Regions from separate parts of the Bradyrhizobium sp. USDA 3262 genome, predicted to be linked through region 1. Evidence: predicted binding sites of a transcription regulator. Region 1 holds the regulator's gene; each other region holds the start of a gene.

The links. The regulator LexA, encoded in region 1, represses DNA repair genes until DNA is damaged. The targets are predictions, from matches to a motif close to TGTTCNNNNTGTGTTCNG.
Positions count from the first base shown of each region.
Region 2: ACVWYP_RS05120 (YifB family Mg chelatase-like AAA ATPase) is a predicted target of LexA. The motif match lies at 2,288-2,305, and genes of this name have one in related genera.
Region 3: ACVWYP_RS08805 (ImuA family protein) is a predicted target of LexA. The motif match lies at 3,691-3,708, and genes of this name have one in related genera.

Region 1 covers NZ_JBSSCT010000001.1:5,789,084-5,796,290, forward strand. Annotated here, with positions in the region: gene ACVWYP_RS27110 (HAD family hydrolase) at 1-91, shown strand, start outside; gene ACVWYP_RS27115 (molybdopterin molybdotransferase MoeA) at 118-1,329, shown strand; gene lexA (transcriptional repressor LexA) at 1,572-2,276, shown strand; gene ACVWYP_RS27125 (hypothetical protein) at 2,534-2,962, shown strand; gene ACVWYP_RS27130 (hypothetical protein) at 3,108-3,335, shown strand; partial or broken gene ACVWYP_RS27135 (ComEC/Rec2 family competence protein) at 3,332-5,616, opposite strand; gene ACVWYP_RS27140 (MFS transporter) at 6,049-7,207, shown strand, end outside.
Region 2 covers NZ_JBSSCT010000001.1:1,099,855-1,107,061, forward strand. Annotated here, with positions in the region: gene ACVWYP_RS05115 (TonB-dependent siderophore receptor) at 1-1,633, opposite strand, end outside; gene ACVWYP_RS05120 (YifB family Mg chelatase-like AAA ATPase) at 2,356-3,906, shown strand; gene ACVWYP_RS05125 (hypothetical protein) at 4,037-4,558, shown strand; gene ACVWYP_RS05130 (PAS domain-containing hybrid sensor histidine kinase/response regulator) at 4,662-6,911, shown strand; gene coaA (type I pantothenate kinase) at 7,085-7,207, opposite strand, start outside.
Region 3 covers NZ_JBSSCT010000001.1:1,896,713-1,903,919, reverse strand. Annotated here, with positions in the region: gene ACVWYP_RS08825 (UvrD-helicase domain-containing protein) at 1-134, opposite strand, end outside; gene ACVWYP_RS08820 (PD-(D/E)XK nuclease family protein) at 131-2,779, opposite strand; gene ACVWYP_RS08815 (PIN domain-containing protein) at 2,952-3,341, opposite strand; gene ACVWYP_RS08810 (antitoxin) at 3,350-3,586, opposite strand; gene ACVWYP_RS08805 (ImuA family protein) at 3,739-4,500, shown strand; gene ACVWYP_RS08800 (Y-family DNA polymerase) at 4,415-5,938, shown strand; gene ACVWYP_RS08795 (error-prone DNA polymerase) at 5,935-7,207, shown strand, end outside.

The DNA of each region.
Region 1 (7,207 bases):
TATCGAAGGTGCGCGGGCGCGCGGCCTTCATGCTATCCACGTGACGTCGACGGATGACGTGGCAAGGGCTTTGACCGCACTTGGTATTTGAACATGAGGAATTGAGGAGCTCTGAGCGTGGCCCTGATGCCGGTTGCCGATGCCCTGTCCGCCGTCCTCGCCGGCGCCGAACCGCTGCCGGAGGAGATGATCGCGCTCGATGCCGCCTACCACCGCACCCTGGCGCACGACCTCGCCGCGCTGCGCACCCAGCCGCCGCAGCCGATGTCGGCGATGGACGGCTATGCGGTGCGCGCCGCCGATGCGGCTGATCTAAAGGCCCGGCTCAAGGTGATCGGCGAAGTCGCCGCCGGCCGGCCGTTCGAGCGGACGGTCGGCGCCGGCGAGGCGGTGCGGATCTTCACCGGCGGCGTGATCCCCAATGGCGCCGACGCGGTGATCATCCAGGAAGACACCACCGTCGACGGCGACCACATCACGATCACGGAGGCCGCCAGCGTCGGACGGCACATCCGCCCGGCCGGGGTCGACTTCCGCGCGGGCGAGGTGCTGCTCAGCGGCGGCAGCCGCCTGTCCGACCGCGCGCTGTCGCTGGCGGCCGCCATGAACTATCCGGAACTTGCGGTGCGCCGCCGCCCGAAGGTCGCGGTGCTGGCGACCGGCGACGAGCTGGTGATGCCGGGCTCGCGGCCCGGCCCCGGCCAGATCGTCTATTCCAACGGCTACGCGCTGCGGGCGCTGGCGCGCGCCGAGGGCGCCGAGACCGTCGACCTCGGCGTTGCCGCCGACACGGTGGAGGCGACCACGGCCGGCATTCGCCGGGCGCGCGAGGCCGGCGCCGACGTCCTCATCACGACAGGCGGCGCCTCGGTCGGCGACCACGATCTCGTCAAGCGGTCGCTGGAAGCCGAGGGCGTCGACATGACGTTCTGGCGGATTGCGATGCGGCCCGGCAAGCCGATGATGCATGGCTGGCTCGATGCGATGCGGGTGATCGGCCTGCCCGGCAATCCGGTGTCGTCCTATGTCTGCGCCTTCCTGTTCCTGGTGCCGTTGATTCGGGCGCTGAGCGGCCGGGAAGTGATCCATCATCGCCGCACGAGCGCCCTGCTCGGCCGCGACCTCGCCGCCAACGACCAGCGCGAGGACTATCTGCGTGCACGGCTCGAAGCGCGCGAGGACGGCACGCTGATCGCGACGCCGGTGACGCAGCAGGACTCGTCGCTGCTCGGGAATCTCGCTGCGGCACGGGCACTTCTCGTGCGTCCGCCGTTCGCGGCTGCGGCCGTCAAAGGCAGCGAATGCGAGATCCTGACACTGCCCGAATAGGGTTTTTGCGCCCCGCCGCTTGTGCGTTGCCTGATCCGTTCACCGGAAATTAAGTGGTTGCGGAACACATATCGAACATATAGTGTCCGTTCATGATTTGTTTCGAGTACTGGTGTCTACAATCGGGAAGCCGGGTGGAAGCAGGTGCAACGAGCACATGCTCCTGAGGTCAGGCCCCGCCTGCAGGCCCCACCAGAAGAGTCTCGGAATCGAACGACGCTATCAACCGGGGGATACTCGAGATGCTCACGCGCAAACAGTACGAACTTCTGCGTTTCATCAATGAACGTCTGAAAGAGGCCGGCGTACCGCCCTCCTTCGACGAGATGAAGGATGCGCTCGACCTGCGCTCGAAGTCCGGTATCCACCGCCTGATCACTGCGCTGGAGGAGCGCGGCTTCATCCGCCGCCTGCCGAACCGCGCCCGCGCCATCGAGGTCATCAAGCTGCCCGAACTCTCGGCCGGCGGGGGCAACGGCCGCCGCGGCTTCACGCCCAGCGTCATCGAAGGCACCCTCGGCCGGCGCGCCAGCACGCCGCCGATCGCCGAGGACGACGGCAACCGTCCGGTCGCGGTCCCCGTGATGGGCCGGATCGCCGCCGGTACGCCGATCGAGGCGCTGCAGACCCGCAGCCACACCATCAGCGTGCCGCCCGACATGCTCGGCGCCGGCGAGCACTATGCGCTCGAAGTGCGCGGCGACTCGATGGTCGATGCCGGCATCCTCGACGGCGACATGGCGCTGATCCAGCGCAACGACGTCGCCAATACCGGCGACATCGTGGTGGCGCTGATCGACGAGGAGGAAGCCACCCTGAAGCGCTTCCGCCGCCGCGGCGCATCGATCGCACTCGAGCCGGCCAACACCGCCTATGAAGTGCGCATCCTGCCGCCGAACCGGGTCCGCATCCAGGGCAAGCTGATCGGCCTTTATCGCAAATACTGAATTGCAAATACTTGCGGCGGCCGGGAACGAGCAACACGTCGGATCGTTCCTTGCATGATAGTGTAGCGTACGGCCTGCCCGATGCGCTCCGATACCTCTCGCGCAGCGTCGCGTGTTTGTGATCGGAGGCGGTCTCGGACCAGTCGTACAATCGCCCAGAAACGAGCAGAAGCTCGTTCGCTATCGTCCACTCTGGTAGAGGCCCTAATGCCTCAAGGAGAGGCACGGGTCGCTACCTCGAAATGAGGAGCCATCCGATGTGTGACTATAGTCTGCACGCCGTGGCATCGCGCCCCGCCATTGTCGGAGAGACGCTGATCACGACGACGTTCCGCGGCACGTCGACCCGCGGCTTTGCTTCGGAGAACGATCCCACTGTCGCGGTCTGCATGCTGCCGGGCACCGAGCTCGCTTTCGCCGAGAACGTTCGCTACGACAGCCGCTGGATCTGGACCAAGACGCTGAACTATCGCGTCGGCGTGTTCAACGAAGTCGAGCCCGACGTGCCCGATCGGCATCATGACGCGGTCGAATTCCCCGACGGCAGCCATGTCCTGGTGACCCAGCTGGTCGAGGGACAGCGCGTCAGCGTGCTGCAATTGCCGGCGCTGCATCCGCCGGTCGAGCAGAAGCCGAAGGTTGTGGAGCGGCGGCCCTCCGCATTCGCAACGCTGTTTTTGGGTTGAGCGCATCGTCGCCGCGGAATGAGCTGTTCGGCGGCGAATGACCTAAGCAATTTCGGGCGACCCCGGACTTCCGCTTCCGGGGCGCATGGGGAGATTTGCGTCGGCCGGCGCCTTGGCGCATCATCGGGCACGGAGGACGTGCGCGGTGGTCGATAAGGTCACATGGCAAAAGGCTGGACGCGTCACGGAACCGGGCCGCTACATGTTCCGGTTCGGTTGGCTGACGGTGACGGCCGACGACCTGAAAGTCTGGGAGCAATTTCCCGAGGCTTCCTTCACCCTCGTCAAGAAGCCCGACGCCGGCCCCGATTCCGACGAATACCATCTCGGCCTGTTCGAGCTGCCGAGCGGCCCCTCACCGGACCACCGCTAATCATCGCCCTGCAGATCGGTCTCGGCCGGCGTCGCGTCCACGGCAGGCCGCGGCGCGGCGCCGGGCGCGCGCAGCGTGGTCTCGCTCTCGCCGTCGCCCGGAACCGCCGGCGACCATGGCCGGTCGATCCCGCCGGGCTTCACCGCATCGACGGCATAGCCGTCCCTGATCCGTCGCAGCACCAGCGCGCCGTGGCGGCGCAGCCGCTCGGCATCGATCACCGATGCCGCGCAGCCCTGCGGCGCCGGCCGCGCCGTCACGATCAGGCCTGCGCGCTCGCAGTCGTCCGCCAGCGCCTCCGGCCGGATCGCGAGCGCGACGAAGGCGCCGCCAGGTCCCTGGGCCACGCAGCCGCCGGCATCGCAGGAGACGCCCTCGCCGAGCGACGCATCGGTGGCGGTCCGCGCGTCGGCGTCCGCCGCCAGCCACTCCTTGACCAGGAACGCATCCTTGGCGCTGTGCATCAAATGCAGCCGCCCGTCACCGCCGCGCACCGCGACGTTGCGGCCGTCGCCGGAGACCAGCACGTCCGGCTGCGGCACTCTGAGCGCCCAAACCGACGCCATCACGAGCAGCACGGCGCCAGACCAGCGCAGCGGCGTGCGCAGCAGCCCGAGCAGGATGATGCCGGCGCTCGCTGCGATCAGCGGCCCGATCCCGAACGCCGCCATGCGGCCGACCGCGCCCGGGAGTGCGGCGACCCATTGCGTCACCAGGATCATCCAGTCGATGCCAAGGCCCATGATCGCCCAGAACACGCCGTCGAAGCCGAACGGCATGGCGAGGAGCCCCAGCAGGCCGGCCGGCATCACGACCGCTGACACGACAGGCATCGCCGCGAGGTTCGCGAGCAGCCCGTAGGGCGTCACGCGGTGGAAATGGAAGGCGGCGTAGGGCGTCGTCGCAAGCCCTGCGACCAGCGAGGCCAGCATCAGCATCGTGAGCTCGCGGCCGCCCCACAGCGCAACCCGTGCGGTCGCCGAATGGTCGGGCGACGCGAATAGGTTCGGCAGCCCGATCTGCACCAGCGCCACCAGCCCGAGCGTCGCCGCGAACGACATCTGGAAACTGGGATGCACCAGCGCCTCCGGCGCGATCGCGAGCACGATCAGCGCCGCCACCGCCAGCGTCCGGAAGGTGATCGCGCGGCGGTCGACGATCACGGCGAGCAACACCACGGCGGTCATGAAGAACGACCGTTGCGTCGCGACCTCCGCGCCCGACAGCAACAGATAGAACGCCGCGGCGACCAGCGCCGCCGCCGCGGCCCATTTCTTGATCGGATGCCCCGCCGTCAGCGCCGGAAACAGCGCGAGCAGCGCGCGCACCGCGAAGAACACGACGCCGGCGACCACGGCCATATGGTAGCCGGAGATCGACAGCACATGGCCGAGCCCCGAGATGAACATCGCATCGTTGACCGGCGTCGAGATCGCGTCGCGCCGGCCGGTGAGCAGCGCGGTTGCGATCGCGCGCTGGTCGCCGTCGAGCGTGGTGCGAATACGCGCGTCGATGGCGTCGCGCAGGCCTTGCATGAAGGCGGCGTAGCGCAGCGCAAAGCCGCCGGTCGCAGCCGGCTCCCTGGTCTTGACCGCGCCCATCACGAAGCCGGAGGCGCCGATGCCCTGGAAATACAGGTCTCGTCCGAAATCATAGGAGCCCGGGCGCTGCGGCCCGAGCGGCGGCAACAGTCGCGCCTTCAACTCAACGAAGCTGCCGACATCGGGCGCGGTGCCCTTCTTCACCGAGAGCCGGACACGATCGAGCTTCGTCATGTCGCGTGGGCTCTCCATCGAAACCACGCGCAGCACGAAACGATCGGTCTTCTCGCGGATGTCGCGCGTCTCGACGAAGCCGGTCAACGCCACCGAAAACATCGGCCGCGCCAGCACCGTGTGGGCAACGCGCGCCGTCTTCCAGGTCGCCGTCGCAAAGCCCGCGGCCACCGCGGCCAGCATCGCGATGACGGGAAACACGCTGCGCCGCCGCAGCAGCAGCGCCAGCAGGCAGAGCAGGATTGCGACGGTGGCCCAACCGACAGCACCGGCTCGTGCTCGGCCGCGAAATAGAAGGCGATGCCGGTGCCGAACGCCACCGGCATCCAGGGCAACAACCGGCCCGCCCCCGCTTCAGCGCGCGCCCATTGCCGCAATGTCTCGACGAAAGGCTTCCAGATGCCGACGCGCGCCGGGAGATAGCCGCCGACCGGCGCGGCCGCGCGCGGCGGCCACGTCCCCGCGTAGCCGCGTTTGCCGCCCGGCGTCGTGCCCTGCTCCGCCATTCCGCTTGCGATCCCTGCCGGGCGGCAGGCTAGCGGATGGCCCCGTCACCCGACTAGCGGAACGGATGCAGAATACGGACCGGCAACGCCCGGGTACCTGGATCGTCCTGCGCCTTGCCGACCTGGCGCCGGGCCACAGCTGCCGCCTGCGTCAAATCGATCGAGCCGAAAGTCTCATAAGATACCGATCCCGTTGGGATTAGACTGTCCTGATGCCTCCACTCCCAAAGAGACAGGGATGAGGCAGTGACGGCTCGCGGCACTTGAAGGCCGCTGGAGCTCCTCTCAGGTGGCCACAACTCCCCTGAGATCAGGCGTTGCGGACGAACTCGCAAAATCTCGCCTGTAACGCCGTGCACCATGCGCACTCCGCGAGCGGACAGATCGCTGAAAAACGCGAGGCGTAGCGTTTGCATTTGAGAGGAGCAGCACATGGCAATTCAAGTACCGAGTGATTTTCGTCGCGTGATTGTTGCTGCATCAGTGGGAAACATCATTGAATGGTACGACTTTTATATTTTTGGCAGTCTGGCCGCGGTTCTGTCGGTCAAGTTCTTTGAGCAATCCCACCCCGTCGCAGCCCTGCTGAGCACGATCGCGCTGTTCACTGCGGGATTCCTGATCCGCCCGCTGGGGGCCTTCCTGTTCGGATGGATGGGCGATCGGGTCGGCCGCAAATATACATTCCTTGTTACCTTGAGCGGAATGGGCCTGGGAACGGGCGCGATCGGACTCATCCCAACCTATGAATCGATCGGCCTGACGGCCGCATTCGTTCTGTTCGGCTTGCGGATGATCCAGGGTCTCTGCCTGGGCGGCGAATATGGCGGCGCCATCACCTACGTCGCCGAGCATGTTCCGGATGACCACCGCGGCTACTACACGGGCTGGCTACAAACCTCGCCAACGCTCGGAATCGTGGTGTCGCTGGCCGTGATCGTTCTGACCCGAACCTGGGCCGGCAATCAGGCCTTTGACGAATGGGCGTGGCGCGTACCGTTCCTGGTTTCGTTCCTGCTGGTGGCCATCGCCATCTACATCCGCCTCCAGCTCCAGGAGACGCCGATTTTCCAGGAGATCAAGGCACGCGGACAGATGACCAGGAATCCCTGGCGGGAAGCTTTCCTCAGCTCCAACATCAAGTACATCTTGATCGCGATCGTCGTCCTGATTGGACAGGGCGTGGTCTGGTACAGTGGTCAATTCTGGGCACTGTACTTCCTGCAGCAGGTCTCCAAGGTCGATGCGGTTACCTCGGCCTACATCGTGGGAACCGCACTGTTGATCGCAACGCCGAGCCTGATCTTCTTCGGTTGGCTGTCGGATCAGATCGGCCGCAAATCCGTGATCCTCGGAGGCATGCTGCTTGCCGCGATCACCTACTATCCGCTGTATCTGTGGCTCGGCACGGTCACGCAGCCGGGACACATCAACTATCCGGTCGCCGTCTTCATCATCTTCATCCTCGTCTGCTACGTCGGGATGGTGTACGGGCCGGTCGGCGCGTTTCTGGCGGAGTTTTTCCCGGCCAGGATCAGGTACACCTCGGTCTCGGTGCCGTATCATATCGGCAATGGTTGGGGCGGCGGAT
Region 2 (7,207 bases), 4.7 Mb from region 1:
CATAGGCGTAGCCGCCGCGGATATTGACGCCCTCGACAAGCGTCGCGGTGCCTTCGAGCTCGATGCCGCGCGACCTGACCTCGCCGGTCTGCTCCGCGAAATAGGACGGCGGGGCGTAGGTAACGACGTTGGATCGGGTCAGGTCGAAGGCGGCCAGCGTGATCAGCGCATTGATGCCGACCGGCTGGTATTTGACGCCGACTTCGTACTGCACACCGCTTTCCGGCTTCAGCAGCTCGCCGGCGGCGTTGATGCTCAGCACCGGCAGGAATGATTCCGAATAGCTGAAATAGGGCGCGATGCCGTTGTCGAAATTGTACATGACGGCGGCCCGGCCGGTGAATGCCGAGGCGTCTGTCGACGTCGACGTCTTCGCGAGATTGTTGTCGAGGTCGGTGGTGACGAAATCCTGCCGCCCGCCAAGCAGGAACGACAGCCGGCCGAGCCTGATCTGGTCCTGCAGATAGAGGCCGGCCTGCGACTGCTTGATGCCGGTGTCGTCATACGGCCCGTTGTTCGTCCAGCTGTTGGTATAGACCGGCGCGAAGACGTTGAGCTTGCCGGTGCTGTAGCTGGAGGCCATGTCGCGGAACGAGGTGTTGCGGTAATCGACGCCGAACAGCGTCGTGTGGCTCAGCATGCCGGTGACAAACTTGCCCTGCAGCTGGTTGTCCACCGCAAAAGAATCGATCGTCGAGCTGCCGCCGGCGCCGCCGCGCGACAATAGGCCCGCGGCTTCGTCGGCCGCCGATGCATAGCCGGTGCCGTAGAAGCTCTTCTGCTCGTTGTGCATCCACGAATAGCGCAGGTTTTGGCGGAAGGTCAGCGCCTCGTTGAAGTCGTGCGACAGCATGTAGCCGACCGAGGATTGCTCGGTGTCGAACTGGTTGAAGCCGGGCTCGCCGACGAAGCGCGTGTTCGGAATGTAGCGGCCGTTATTGGCCCAGACGGTGCCTGACGGCGGCAGGAATTGCAGGCCCCAGCCGGTGCGTTCCTTCTGGTAGTTCGCGAGGAAGGTGATCGTGGTGTCCTCGTTCGGCTTCACGGTGACGGCGGGCGCGATGAAGACGCGATTGTCCTTGGTGTAGTCGACCTGGGTCTCGCCATCGCGCGCGACGCCGGTCAGGCGCCACAGCACCGTCCCTTCCTTGTTGGCGCGGCCGCCGATATCGAACTCGCCCTGATAGCGGTTGAAGCTGCCGCCGGACAGCGACACTTCCCCGAACTCGCGCGCGGTCGGCAGCTTGCTGACATAGTTGAGGATGCCGCCGGTGCCGCTGCCGCCGAACATCGCCGAGGACGGCCCCTTCAGGACCTCGAGGCGCTCGGCCCCGTACGGATCGAGCCCGAGGAAGTGCACATAGTTGCTGCTCGGCAGCCACAAGCCGTCGAGATAGAGGCCCGGCATCGTCATGTCGAAGCCGCGGATCTGCAGACCGCCGAAGCGGGTGTCCGAGCCGCCATTCACGTCACCGCTGACGCCTGCGGTGTAGCGCAATGCCGCGCCCACCGATTCCGCACCCTGGTTCCTGATCTGCTCCGTGGTGACGACCGAGATCGATTGCGGGATTTCGATCAGCGGCGTGTCGGTCTTGGTCGCCGTGCCCGAACGCGTGGCAACGAACCCGACCACCGGACCGCCGGCGCGCTCGCCGGCGCCGGCACCGGATCGTGCCGCCGCTGGCGGCGTCGCCTGCTGGGATCGAGCCGCGCGGTTGGCGCGGCTCGTGCGTGCGGTCACCGGACGACGAACCGGTTCTGCGTTCGTAGTGATCGCGCGCTGCTGAGGCGCGTCCACGCTCACCGGCGGTAGTTCCGATTGCGCGTCAGCACGTTCGATCGTGACTCCTGCGGCAAGGACGGCGGCGGTACATAGACCGATCGTTCGCAGCGCTGGATGTTGATAGGTGGAATGCGAAGCAAGTCGATCGATCACGCGAAGGCGCCCCTGATATCAGCCTGGATGGATTTGTGATCCGGCTCTACAGCGCGGGGCTCGCGAGTACAGACCTCGGCAGTTGGAATAGATCGAGACTGCGCGCGCGATCCGTGTGCGATCGCTGAAACAGCAAGGAAATCGACGACGCGCTGCGACAATAAGCGCGCGATGCTCGTCGTGCTGGAATGATTCTTGAGAATGATTCCTGCAGTTGTCGACGGCGCGAGCTGTGTTCGATCGCGCGAAGCGCGCGTCATCGCGAGCGACGCCTAACGCTTCCGCACCGGCCCGAAGCGGATGCGCCGCGTGGTGACTTGGTACCGGACGAGCCGAGCCAGCCGACCCGAATGTTCCTGTAATGTTCTTGCGCTCGTCGCCCGGTTCCGCTACCCTCGATTGCGGAAGATAGGGGCAGCATGGTCCAACGCGTTTCCACCGTCGCATTCGAGGGGATCGAGGCCCGCGCGGTCGACGTGCAGGTGCAGGTCGCGCCGGGATTGCCGGCGTTCGCGATCGTCGGCCTGCCCGACAAGGCGGTGTCGGAAGCCCGCGAACGCGTGCGTTCGGCGCTGATCGCCTCCGGCCTCGCGCTTCCCGCCCGCCGCATCACCGTCAACCTCGCACCGGCCGACCTGCCCAAGGAGGGCAGCCATTACGACCTGCCGATCGCGCTCGGCCTGATGGCGGCGATCGGCGCGATCCCGCCGGATGCGCTGAACGGCTTCACCGTGCTCGGCGAGCTCGGGCTCGACGGCTCGCTCGCGCCGGTGGCGGGTGTGCTGCCCGCGGCAATCGGCGCCAATTCGCGCGACGAGGGATTGATCTGCCCGGCCGCCTGCGGCTCGGAAGCCGCCTGGGCCAGTCCGGACATCCAGATCATCGCGGCACACTCGCTGATCCAGATCGCCAACCACTTCAAGGGCACGCAGGTGCTGTCGCGCCCGCAGCCGAAGGTGCAAGACCAGAACGAGGCGCGCGAGGAAACGCTTCTGGACCTGCGCGACATCAAGGGCCAGGAGAGCGCGAAACGCGCGCTTGAGATCGCCGCCGCCGGCGGTCATCATCTGTTGATGATCGGATCGCCCGGCGCCGGCAAATCGATGCTGGCGGCGCGACTGCCCTCGATCCTGCCGCCGCTGTCGCCGTCGGAGCTGCTCGAAGTCTCGATGATCGCCTCGGTTGCCGGCGAGATCCGCGACGGCGCCTTGACCGCGCGACGCCCGTTCCGCAGCCCGCATCATTCCGCCAGCATGGCCGCGCTGACCGGCGGCGGCATGCGCGCCAAGCCCGGCGAGATCTCGCTCGCGCACCAGGGCGTGCTGTTCCTCGACGAACTGCCGGAGTTCGATCCGCGCGTGCTGGATTCGCTGCGCCAGCCGCTGGAGAACGGCGAGGTTTCGGTGAGCAGGGCCAACCACCGCGTCACCTATCCGGCGCGCTTCATGCTGGTCGCGGCCATGAACCCGTGCCGCTGCGGCCATGCCTATGAACCCGGCTATTCCTGCAAGCGCGGCCGGCTCGACCGCTGCACCGCCGACTACCAGATGCGGATCTCCGGCCCGCTGATGGATCGCATCGATCTGCGGATCGAGGTGCCCGCCGTGACCGCGGCCGATCTGATCCTGCCGCCGCCGGCGGAGGGCTCGGCCGAGGTTGCCGCCCGCGTCGCGGCCGCGCGCGACATCCAGCTCGCGCGCTATGCGGCGGCCGGCATGCCGCATGTCCGCACCAATGCGGAAGCGCCGAGCTCGCTGCTGGAGACCATCGCGCAGCCCGACGCGCATGGACAGAAGCTGCTGCGCGAGGCCGCCGACACCATGCACCTCACCGCGCGCGGCTATCACCGCGTGCTGCGGGTGGCGCGCACGCTTGCCGATCTCGACGGCGCCGACACGATCGGCCGGCTGCACCTCGCCGAAGCGCTGTCCTATCGTGCATTGGCCGACGATTTGCGCCGCGCCGCCTGACCTAACTGAAGCCCTGTCCCGATTCGTGCCGCAATGCCCCGCGTCAACGCGGCGGTAACGAGTTTTGTTTACGCTCCGCAAACCATAAGCACCGCGATCGGCGGCAAGCTTGGGTCGAGCGAGTTGTGTCATGTTGCGTTTGAAGATTTTGACCTCGGTGGTCCCCCTTGCCGTGGCCGCGGTCCTTGCCCGCGCCGAGTTCCTGCCGGGCCCGCGGCCCTGCATCGAGGTGGGTGGCGCCACGATGCAGATCGCATCGATCCCCTGGCTGGCGCAGCTTCACGTCAGCTTCACTGACGACCCCGGCCAGGCCACCGTTCGGGTCCAGATCGCCGACAGCGCCGACGCCGCCGACTTCACCGTGATCGACGACATCGACGATGCCGAGGCCGGCGCCTGCGAGCGCAGCGCGGCGGCGCAGCTGATCGGGATTTCCAGCGACGCCTCGGCAACCGGCCCCGTCATCTATCTGACGCATGATGACGGTCCGTCCGACTACCGTGTCTTCGTGCAGTCGAAGACGTTCTCGGTGCGCGATGCCGCGGCCCTGATCGTCAGCGCCCGCGGCGGACACCGCCGCCTCGAAGCCGCATCGCCCGCGCCTGACGCGCGCGTTCCGAACCGGGTCATGGCAGAGTTAACCCCCCGCTAACCTTGTTCTGAGGGCAGCGCGAAATGGCCACCAATTTCAAGCACTTTGCAAGCTGGCCGACGCATCGTCAGCGCCAGATCAAGCTGTTTCAGGGTCACCATTGATGGGGCGTTTCTTCCGGATCAAGTTGCGCCTTCGCCGCTTCCTCCGGCGCCATTCCTGGGTCGCGACGATCGTCCGTTCGTTCACGATCTTCTCCGTCGCGTTCGGGAGCGCCTTCGGGTTCATTTCGGGCGCGCTCTCGCAACAGAGCGGCTACGATCCCAATGCATTCGCGATCGGGGTCAGCTTCCTGTTCGCGCTCGCCTGCCTTTGGATCGTGACGCTCGGCATCCGGCTGCGGCTGATGCGCAAGCGGCTGCGCACCATCGCCATGCACAATGAAGCGATGGCCGACCGCAACTGGGAACTGCAGGAGGCCGAGCAGCGCGCCTCCACCCTGTTCGAGGCGCAGGACGATTTGATCGTACTGCGCGACCTCAACGGGCTCATCACCTATGCCAACGATGCCTATTGCGAGCTGGCGCAGATTTCCCGCAGCGAATTGATCGGCAGCACCGCAACGCTGAAGGTGCTTGAACAAGGCGACACCGCGCTCGAATCCAACGGCACGCGGGTCTACGACCAGAAGATCGAGGGACCGCTCGGGCCGCGCTGGATCGCCTGGCGTGAAGGCCTCGTGCGCAACGATGCCGGCGCGCCGGCGGAGATGCAGAGCGTCGGCCGCGACGTCACCGACCGCACCGAGAGCGAGCACGCGCTCGCCGAAGCGCGCGATCAGGCCGACGCCGCCAACCGCGCCAAGTCGCGCTTCCTTGCGATGGCGAGCCACGAGATCCGCACCCCGCTGAACGGCATCATCGGCATGAGCGGATTGCTGATGGATACGCAGCTGACGCCGGAGCAGATGACCTACGTCAAGGCGGTCAAGACGTCCGGCGACGCGCTGCTCGCGCTGATCGAGGAGCTGCTCGATTATTCCAAGATCGAGGCAGGCAAGATCGATCTCGAACACCGCGCCTTCGCGCTGTCCGGCCTGATCGAGGACATCACCGAGCTGCTGGCGCCGCGCGCGCAGACCAAGGGCATCGAGATCGCCGCCTATGTCGACGAACGGCTGCCGATGCAGGTGACCGGCGACGCCGCGCGGCTGCGTCAGGTGCTGCTCAATCTCGCCGGCAACGCCATCAAGTTCACCGCGACCGGTGGCGTGGCGCTGATCGTCGAGCCCGGCATCTGGCCGAACGAAATCAGCTTCCTGGTTCGCGACACCGGCATCGGCATCGCGCCGGAAGCGCAGCAGCGTATTTTCCGGGAGTTCGAGCAGGCCGACGATCGGATCGCGCGCAGCTATGGCGGCACCGGCCTCGGCCTCTCGATCAGCGACCGCATCGTCAAGCGGATGGGCGGCCGCATCACGCTCGCAAGCACGCCGGGCGCAGGCTCGACCTTCGAGGTGTCGATCCCGCTCGTCGCGGCCGATACCGGCGAGGCCAACAGCTTCGCCGCGCCCGATTTGACGGGCCAGTCGATCATGCTGGTGGCGCCGCACAGCATCGAGGTCTCGCTGATCTCGCGGCGGTTGCAGCGCTGGGGTGCGCAGACCTGCATCGTATCGGATGCCAATGTCGCCGAGGCGCTGCTGCCGGAGCGGAGCTGGCACGCGGTGCTGATCGACCACACGCTCGGCACGCCGGCGATGGAGGCGTTTGCCGACGCCGCCCGCATCCATGCAACCCATCGCATCGTGATGTTCACGCCGGCGACGCGGCAGGACCTTTCGGCCTCCGAGTCAGCCATGTTCACCGGTTACCTGGTGAAGCCGCTGCGTGCGTCGTCGCTCGCCGCACGGCTGACCGCATCGCCGGAAATCGCCGCGCCGAGCCTTGCGATCGAGGCGGCCGCCGAGTCCGCGCCCACTGCGCCAGCATCCGTGTTGCCGGACAAGGGGCTGTCGATCCTGGTTGCCGAAGACAACGAGATCAACGCGCTGTTGATGCGCTCGCTGCTCTCCCGGCTCGGTCACAACGTGGTCATCACCACCAATGGCGAGCAGGCGATGGAGTCCTGGCTGTCGGCGACCTCAGCCGGCACGCCCTATGATCTCGTGCTGATGGACATCCAGATGCCGCGCCTCAACGGCATCGAGACCACCAAGCAGATCCGCGCCCATGAAGCGGCGCAATCCGTCCGCCGGACCCCGATCCTGGCACTGACGGCAAATACGCTGGTGGAAGACCGCTATGCCTGCTTCGAAGCCGGCATGGACGGTTTCCTGATCAAGCCGCTCGACCGCGAGAAGCTGGAAGAAGCGCTCGCGGGCCTCGCCGCCGCGCGGCATATCGCGGCGTAGCAGCGAAAAATTCCGCGTCGTCCCGGCGAAGGCCGGGACCCATAACCACCGAAGCCAGTTTTGCGCCCGCTGGGGCCACAGCCCTGCGAATCACAGACACCTGTGGCTATGGGTCCCTGCTTTCGCAGGGACGACAGCTGTGATGTGGCGCGTTCGCCGGGATGCGGTGCCGACTACAGCCGGCGCAGCGCGACCGATTGCACCACGTGGTCGGCGCCCTTCTTCAGGATCAGCGTCGCGCGCGGGCGGGTCGGCAGGATGTTGTCCTCGAGATTGGCGAGGTTGGTGCGCTCCCA
Region 3 (7,207 bases), 3.9 Mb from region 1:
CCATTCGCGAGCATCATGGCGATCCGACCGGCCATGAGAGAGGTCTTGCCCGTGCCCGCCGCGGCCTCCACCAGCAACACCGATGTAAAATCGGTCATGGCACGTCGGCGATTGTCCTGATCGACGAGGGTCATGTGGACGCGTTCCAAAGCTTGCTCAGTGTCTGATTGGCGGCTCGGAACTCGACGTTTTTTCTGCGGAGATAGCTCTCGCGATCGGCAGGCAACGCGAGACGCATGTCGTCGTAGTCTGTGTCCTTTTCCCACCGTGGCGCGAGACGGCCACTGCGCAGAATTTCCGCGGCTGCCTTCAAATACGTCGTGGCGTCGGTGATGGCGCGGTCGAGTTCTTCGCCTCTGAGTTCGAACCTCGCAGGATCGTCGGCGAGGTAAATCAGTCGGGCTACGATCGTTCTGACCTCGGGAAGAAGCTTGCGCACCGCCATCGCATAGAGGACCCGCTGCAGCTCGCGGCCCTGCCCAAGTGCGATCCGCTGGCTCTTTGGCGGCGGTTTGACGCTCTTATAGTCGGTGATCTGCGCGCCATCGCCGGAGGCGCGAATGTCGATCCTGTCGATGCGGCCACCATAGATAAGGCTGGCTTCTGAAATCGGGATGGTGACCGTTGCATCCCATGGCCACACATTCAGATCGGTCTTGTCTTGACCAAATGGCACCTCACTCCAGCTCCGTGTGTCGGCGCGTGTCGGATCATCAGAGCAAAGCCCCCTGGATGTGCGTCGTGCCGCTTCGCGAACCGTGTGCCGCCACAGAATTGGTGGCGGCACGGAACGCTGCAGTGGCCACGATGAGACGACCGAAGCTGACGCCTTTTCAATTGCCTCGGCGATTTCCTCTTCGTTCGCTCGGGCAAAACCCGGTATGGGCTCAAGTGTCGTGATGGCGCTGCTTATTAGCTCATGCACCAGCTCGCCGAATGTGAAGGGATCGAGTTGGAGTGGTTCCGGCTCCAAGCGAACAGAACGCCATCCCAGAGCATGGCGCCACACGAAGCCGAGCGGATCACGTAATAGACGCTGGAGCGTTGTTGTCGACTGCGTGCGGGCGAGAGCGGCGATAATTGCAGGATGGTTCGCGGCGACCAAGCCGTCGTGGGCAGTATGCGTCCCTTCTCGGTGCCAGTTTCGCCAGCACAACTGAGTTTGACGGACATGCTGAAGTTGGCCCGCATCCTGGGGGCGCGCCAGCAGACGATCCGGCTCGCTGAAAGCGTGCTCGGGAATACGATCGCGCTTGCGCACGATTTCGTCGGCAGGCCACAGAGAGCTTGGTGACAGAATGCTGCCCTTTGCACTCCGTTCTGGGCGTGACAGAACCAGGACACCTCGCGTTCCGGCGCGGATGACTTCGAAATTCAGCCGATCGCGTTCCGCCATCGTGACGGGACGAAGTTTGCGGCGACTGAGCACGTGGTCTGGGATCAGAGGATCATCATTCTCCGAGCGTGGCCAGGACCGACTCGTCAAGCCAAGCAAGCGGGTAAAAGGTCGGGGGCTCGCGGCCAAATGAGACGCCGGACACCACACGACATTATTCGCGGGATCGCGTCCGTCGGTCACCTTTAAGACCTCCAGCGAGAGACCGATCGCATGTGGTGGCGCGCTTCGCAGCGCTTCGTCCCACATCGCCAAACTTGCTCCGCTGAACAACCGCCGACCGACCTCGCGTCCTGCAACAGGTCCCTGCGCAAGAAGCTCAAGGATCGGAAGCAAGATCCGTTCGGCAACATCGCCTCCTGTCCGATGGATCCTCGCCGCTGACAATGCTTGCTGCCAATGATCGAGAGCCCTAAGGCCCGCGCTTCGCGGGATAGCGGCAAACCAGTCGTCCGGGAGCGTGTTGAGGAACGGTCGATTGGGCAGCCTCCTTATGAGACGCCAAACACGTTCTTGGCTGAGACCATTCGTCAGGACGTCAGCAAGCGCGGCGCACGCCTGGCCTTCGGGCGTGCTGAGAGCGGGAACGCCGTGCGAGAAGTGCACCGGAAGACCGGCGTTGCGGGCATATGCCAGAACATGATCGTCCCAGTCCTGGGTCGAGGTAGCGGCGATTGCTATTTCTTCGGGCTTTGCCTGGCCTGACGACAGAAGCGCGCGCGCCCAGCGCAGTGCTTCAATCACCTCAGATTTTGGATCGGCGCTCACTTCGGCGGAGACTTGCGGCGTGAACGGCGTGCGAGGGCGGACTGTTCCTCTGAACCATGCATGATCGCTCTGGGACGGCAACTCCCAGATCACATTTGTAAACCGCGTGAGTTCGTTCACCAACGAGCGCCAGATCGGATCCACGGACACAAGCCCGACCAACGTCACAGGTCCGAGGAGCGTCTTTGCTTGCGATGCGCGCTCGATTGCGGTGGATCGAAGATCGCGTGGTAGCATCCGTGCTGCCGGAAGGCCTTGCCGAATGCGTGTTTCGATTAGGTGTAGATCGGCGAGACGACTGATATCGTTCGGAAGCGATGACAGGTCGACGTCCGCGCGCCAAATCGCATCCAATGATTGAAGCACCGCGCGCGGCATTCCGGGCAATCCCGCTACATTTGCGATATCCTTGAAGCCGCCATCAGCGAGTGCGCTTTGAATCGCCGGAAAGAGAACGTCGGTGCCAAGAGGTGACAAAAAGCCACCCGCAAGGCGCGCCGCAAGAAGGGGGAATGTCAGGATATCTCGGCCGATAGCCCCTTCGCGGGCAGCGGCAAGGCGTTGGCTGCGCAGTGCGAGCGGACCATCAACGATGAAAGTCGACCGCGTGACCAACAGCCCCCCCTCTGACCTTATCGCAAACAGTAGCTTGAGCGTCCGGCGCAGGCGGACATGCTGATTCTCGGTCGTTTGATCGCGCGTCTTAAGCAGCGAAATCCGGCGCTATGGCCGCACAATTCTGTTCCGTTCAGCCGGGCTGAGCTTAAAGAATCGAGCTTCGGCAGGGTCAAGCGAGCCAGTTCTCCACGTTAAGACCGCGGATACGGCTGAACTCATCGGTATTGGCCGTAACGATGGTGGCGCCCGTCGTGTATGCGTGCGCGGCGATCAGAAGATCATTACCGCCGATTGGTCTCCCAGCGGCCTCCAGTTCAGAGCGGATGCCGCCATACTCGGCGTCGGCCGGGACATCAAATGGCAGCACAGGAATTTCTCCAAGTAGATCTTCGACGGCCTTAAGCAGGCGCTTTGAACCGCTCTTTGCGCAACCGTAACGCAGCTCCGCTGCCACGATAATGCTGGTGCAGATGTTATCCTCGCCGACCTTTGCGATCCGCTGTGCCGCCTTGCCCTGCGGATTCTTGACGAGATCGGAGATGATATTGGTGTCGAGCATGTAACGCGTCACAGGACGCGCTCCGGCGTCGGAATGGGATCCTCGATCTCGGGGAAGTCCTCGTCGAGTGGCTTCATCGACTTGAGCAAAGCAACGAGGCCGCGCTTGCGCACCGGCTCGATCACGAGCCGCTCGCCGTCGCGATGCATGATCGCCTCGTCGCCGGGCAGTTCGAACTCGACCGGGATGCGAACGGCCTGATTGCGGCCATTGCGGAAAAGTCTGACGTGCCGCTGCTCACCCATTGGGACCACCTCTAAGCATATGCCAAAGACATATGCCGTCAAACGCCCAGCGACAAGGGCCGAATTACGCGCGGCCCTCGACTCTCATTGACTCTTCCTGCAATGAGAACAAACATAGAACATACCTCAACCTGGGATCGTTTCAAGCGGATATGAGCACGCCCGCTAGCCATTTGACCGTGTCCGAACTTCGAGAGCGGATCGCCCGCCTTGAAGGCCACGGCCGCCGCGCCAAATCGGTGCTTCCCTTCGGAATCATCGATCTCGACACCCGCCTTCCCGGCGGCGGGCTGGCGCTCGGCGCTCTCCACGAAGTGGCGGGAGGCGGCAATGGCGCAGTCGACGGCGCTGCGGCCGCGCTCTTCGCGGCTGGCGTGGCGGCGCGGACCAAGGGCAAGGTGCTGTGGTGCATCACGCGGCCAGACTTGTTCGCGCCGGCGCTGGCGCAGGCCGGATTGGCGCCGGCCCGCGCAATCTATGTCGAGGCCGGCGACGACAAGACCGTTCTGGCCTGCATGGAGGAAGGGCTGAGGCATGGCGGCCTCGGCGCCGTGGTCGCCGAAGTGGGCCGTCTCACAATGACAGCCTCGCGCCGGCTTCAACTCGCGGCCGAGGGCAAAAGCACCATCGGCATCGCGTTGCGGCGCTGGCGCCGCCAGACCGAGGCGGCGGACTTTGGACAGCCGACAGCAGCGATGACGCGCTGGCGCGTCTCGGTGCTGCCATCAACGCCGCTGCCTGTTCCAGGTGTCGGGCGACATCGCTGGCTTGTCGAACTCATCCGCGCTCGCGCGGGTGAAAGCGCAGATTTCGAGTTGGAGGCATGCGATGACACGGGTCGTCTCGCTCTTCCTGCCGACCTGGTCCACCGACCGGCTGCGGCGGAAGGCTGGCGACGCGGCGCCTCCGCCTGAGGCGCCGCTCGTCCTGATCGGCCGCGAAGGAAGCAGGCGGGTTGTGCTGGCGGCGGACGCCGCCGCGCATGCCGCCGGCCTTCGCGTCGGCATGCCGGTCGCCAAGGCCCAGATTCTCGTGCCGGCCCTCATTATCAAGGACGCGGATCCGGCAGCGGACGTCGACGCGCTGGACCGTCTCGCCCTGTGGATTCTGCAGCGCTTCGCGCCGATCGTCGCTGCCGACCCGCCTGACGGCATCGTCATCGACTCGACCGGCGCCGACCATCTTCATGGCGGCGAGCTGGCAATGCTCGACGCGCTCATTGGCCGGCTGGCGATGTCGGGCGTCGCTGCGCGCGCAGCCATCGCCGATAGTTGGGGCGCGGCCCATGCGCTGGCGCGCTATGTCGCGCGACCGACCTTCATCGCGCCGCCCGGACACGGTGCATCCGCTATCGCCCAGTTGCCGCTGGAAGCGCTGCGGCTTCCGGCCGCGATATCCGGGGACCTGCGCGTTCTCGGTTTCGAGCACGTCCACGACATTCGGGCGCAACCGCGCGCCCCGCTGATATTGCGGTTTGGGCCAGAGCTCGGACGGCGTCTCGACCAGGCTCTCGGCCAGGACGCCGAACCGATCGAACCCATCCGACCGCCCGATCTGGTTGAGGTAAGGCGCGCCTTCGCTGAGCCGATCGGCGCGGCCGAGACGATTGCTCGCTATGTCGGCAAGCTCGTTATCGATCTCTGCGCCGCGCTCGAGGACAAAGGCCTCGGCGCGCGACGACTGGACCTCCTGTGCCGCCGCGTCGACAACCGCATGCAGGCCGCGCGGGTCGGCACCGCGCAGCCGGTGCGGGACAACAAGCGCCTGACCCGACTGATCTGCGACCGGATCGAGACCATCGATCCGGGCTTCGGCATCGAAGCGATGACGCTGGCAGCGACCATCGCCGAGCCGCTCGTGCGCAGGCAGCTCATGAGCTCACTGGTCGAGGAAACTGCACCTGATATCTCGGACCTCGTGGACACGCTCGCCAATCGCGTGGGCGAGCGCGCGATCTATCGGATCGCGCCCGTCTCGAGCGACGTGCCCGAGCGCTCCGTCTGTCGCATTCCCGCGATGGCGCCCGACAGTGACGCGACGTGGCCGAACCACTGGCCGAGGCCCGCACGCCTGCTCGCGCGGCCGGAGCCGATCGAGACGGTCGCACTCCTGCCGGATCATCCGCCGGTCTCCTTCACCTGGCGTGGCATCCGCCGCAGGGTGAAGCGCGCCGACGGTCCCGAACGCGTCTTCGGCGAGTGGTGGAAGCGGGATGCCGAGCTCGCAGCCGTCCGCGACTATTTCCGCATCGAGGACGACGCCGGCGAGCGCTACTGGGTCTATCGTTCCGGGGACGGCGAGGATGCGTCGACCGGCTCGCACCGCTGGTATCTGCACGGGATGTTCGGATGAGCACCCAGCGCTACGCCGAGCTTCAGGTTACCTCGCATTTCAGCTTCCTGCGCGGCGCGTCGTCGGCCGAGGAATTGTTCTGCCTGGCCGCCTTGCTCGGAATCGACGCGCTCGCCGTAGTCGATCGCAACTCGCTCGCTGGCATCGTGCGGGCCCATGAAGCGGCGAAGGCGACGGGCGTGCGCCTCGTCGTCGGATGCCATTTGGATCTCGCAGGCGGCATTTCGGTCCTCGTCTATCCGACCGACCGGCCGTCCTATTCACGGCTCTGCCGTCTGCTTTCGCTCGGCAAGAAGCGCGCCGGCAAGGCCAAGTGCCATCTCGAATGGAGCGATCTCGTCGCCTATGGCGAGGGGCTAATCGCGATCCTCGTGCCGGACCTCGCCGACGACGAATGCGGGCTTCGCCTGCGCCGCCTGCGCGAGTCCTTTGGCGATCGCGCCTATCTGGCGCTCACGCTGCGGCGTAGGCCGAACGATCAGCTCCGCCTTCACGAGCTCTCGAACCTTGCCGCGCAACTGCGCGTGCCGACTGTCGTCACCAATGATGTTCTGTTCCACGAGCCCAGCCGGCGCATGCTGCAGGACGTCGTGACCTGCATCCGCCACAACGTCACGATCGATGAGCTAGGCGATCGTCGCGAGCGTCACGCCGATCGCTATCTCAAGCCGTCCGAAGAAATGCACCGGCTGTTCAGCCGCTATCCCGAGGCCCTGGCCCGCACGCTGGAAATCGTCGAGCGCTGCCGCTTCTCGCTCGATGAGCTCGCCTACCAGTATCCGGAAGAGCGCGACGACCCCGCGCTCACGCCACAACAGGCGCTGGAAAAGCTCACCTGGGTTGGCGCCGGCGAGCGATACCCCGAAGGGCTTCCCGACAGCGTGCGCGCGACCCTTCAGCATGAGCTGCGGCTGATCGAGAAGCTCGGCTACGCGCCGTACTTTCTCACGGTCAACAGCATCGTCAGATTCGCGCGTTCGCGCGATATCCTGTGCCAGGGCCGCGGATCGGCTGCCAACAGCGCCGTGTGCTTCGTGCTCGGCATCACCAGCATCGATCCGGGCCGCAATGATCTGCTCTTCGAGCGGTTCGTATCGGAAGAGCGGCGCGAGCCGCCCGACATCGATGTCGACTTCGAACACGAGCGGCGCGAGATCGTCATGCAGTGGGTCTTCGACACTTACGGTCGCGATCATGCCGCGCTTTGCTCGACCGTGATCCGCTACCGGACCAAGGGGGCGATCAGAGATGTGGGTAAGGCGCTCGGTT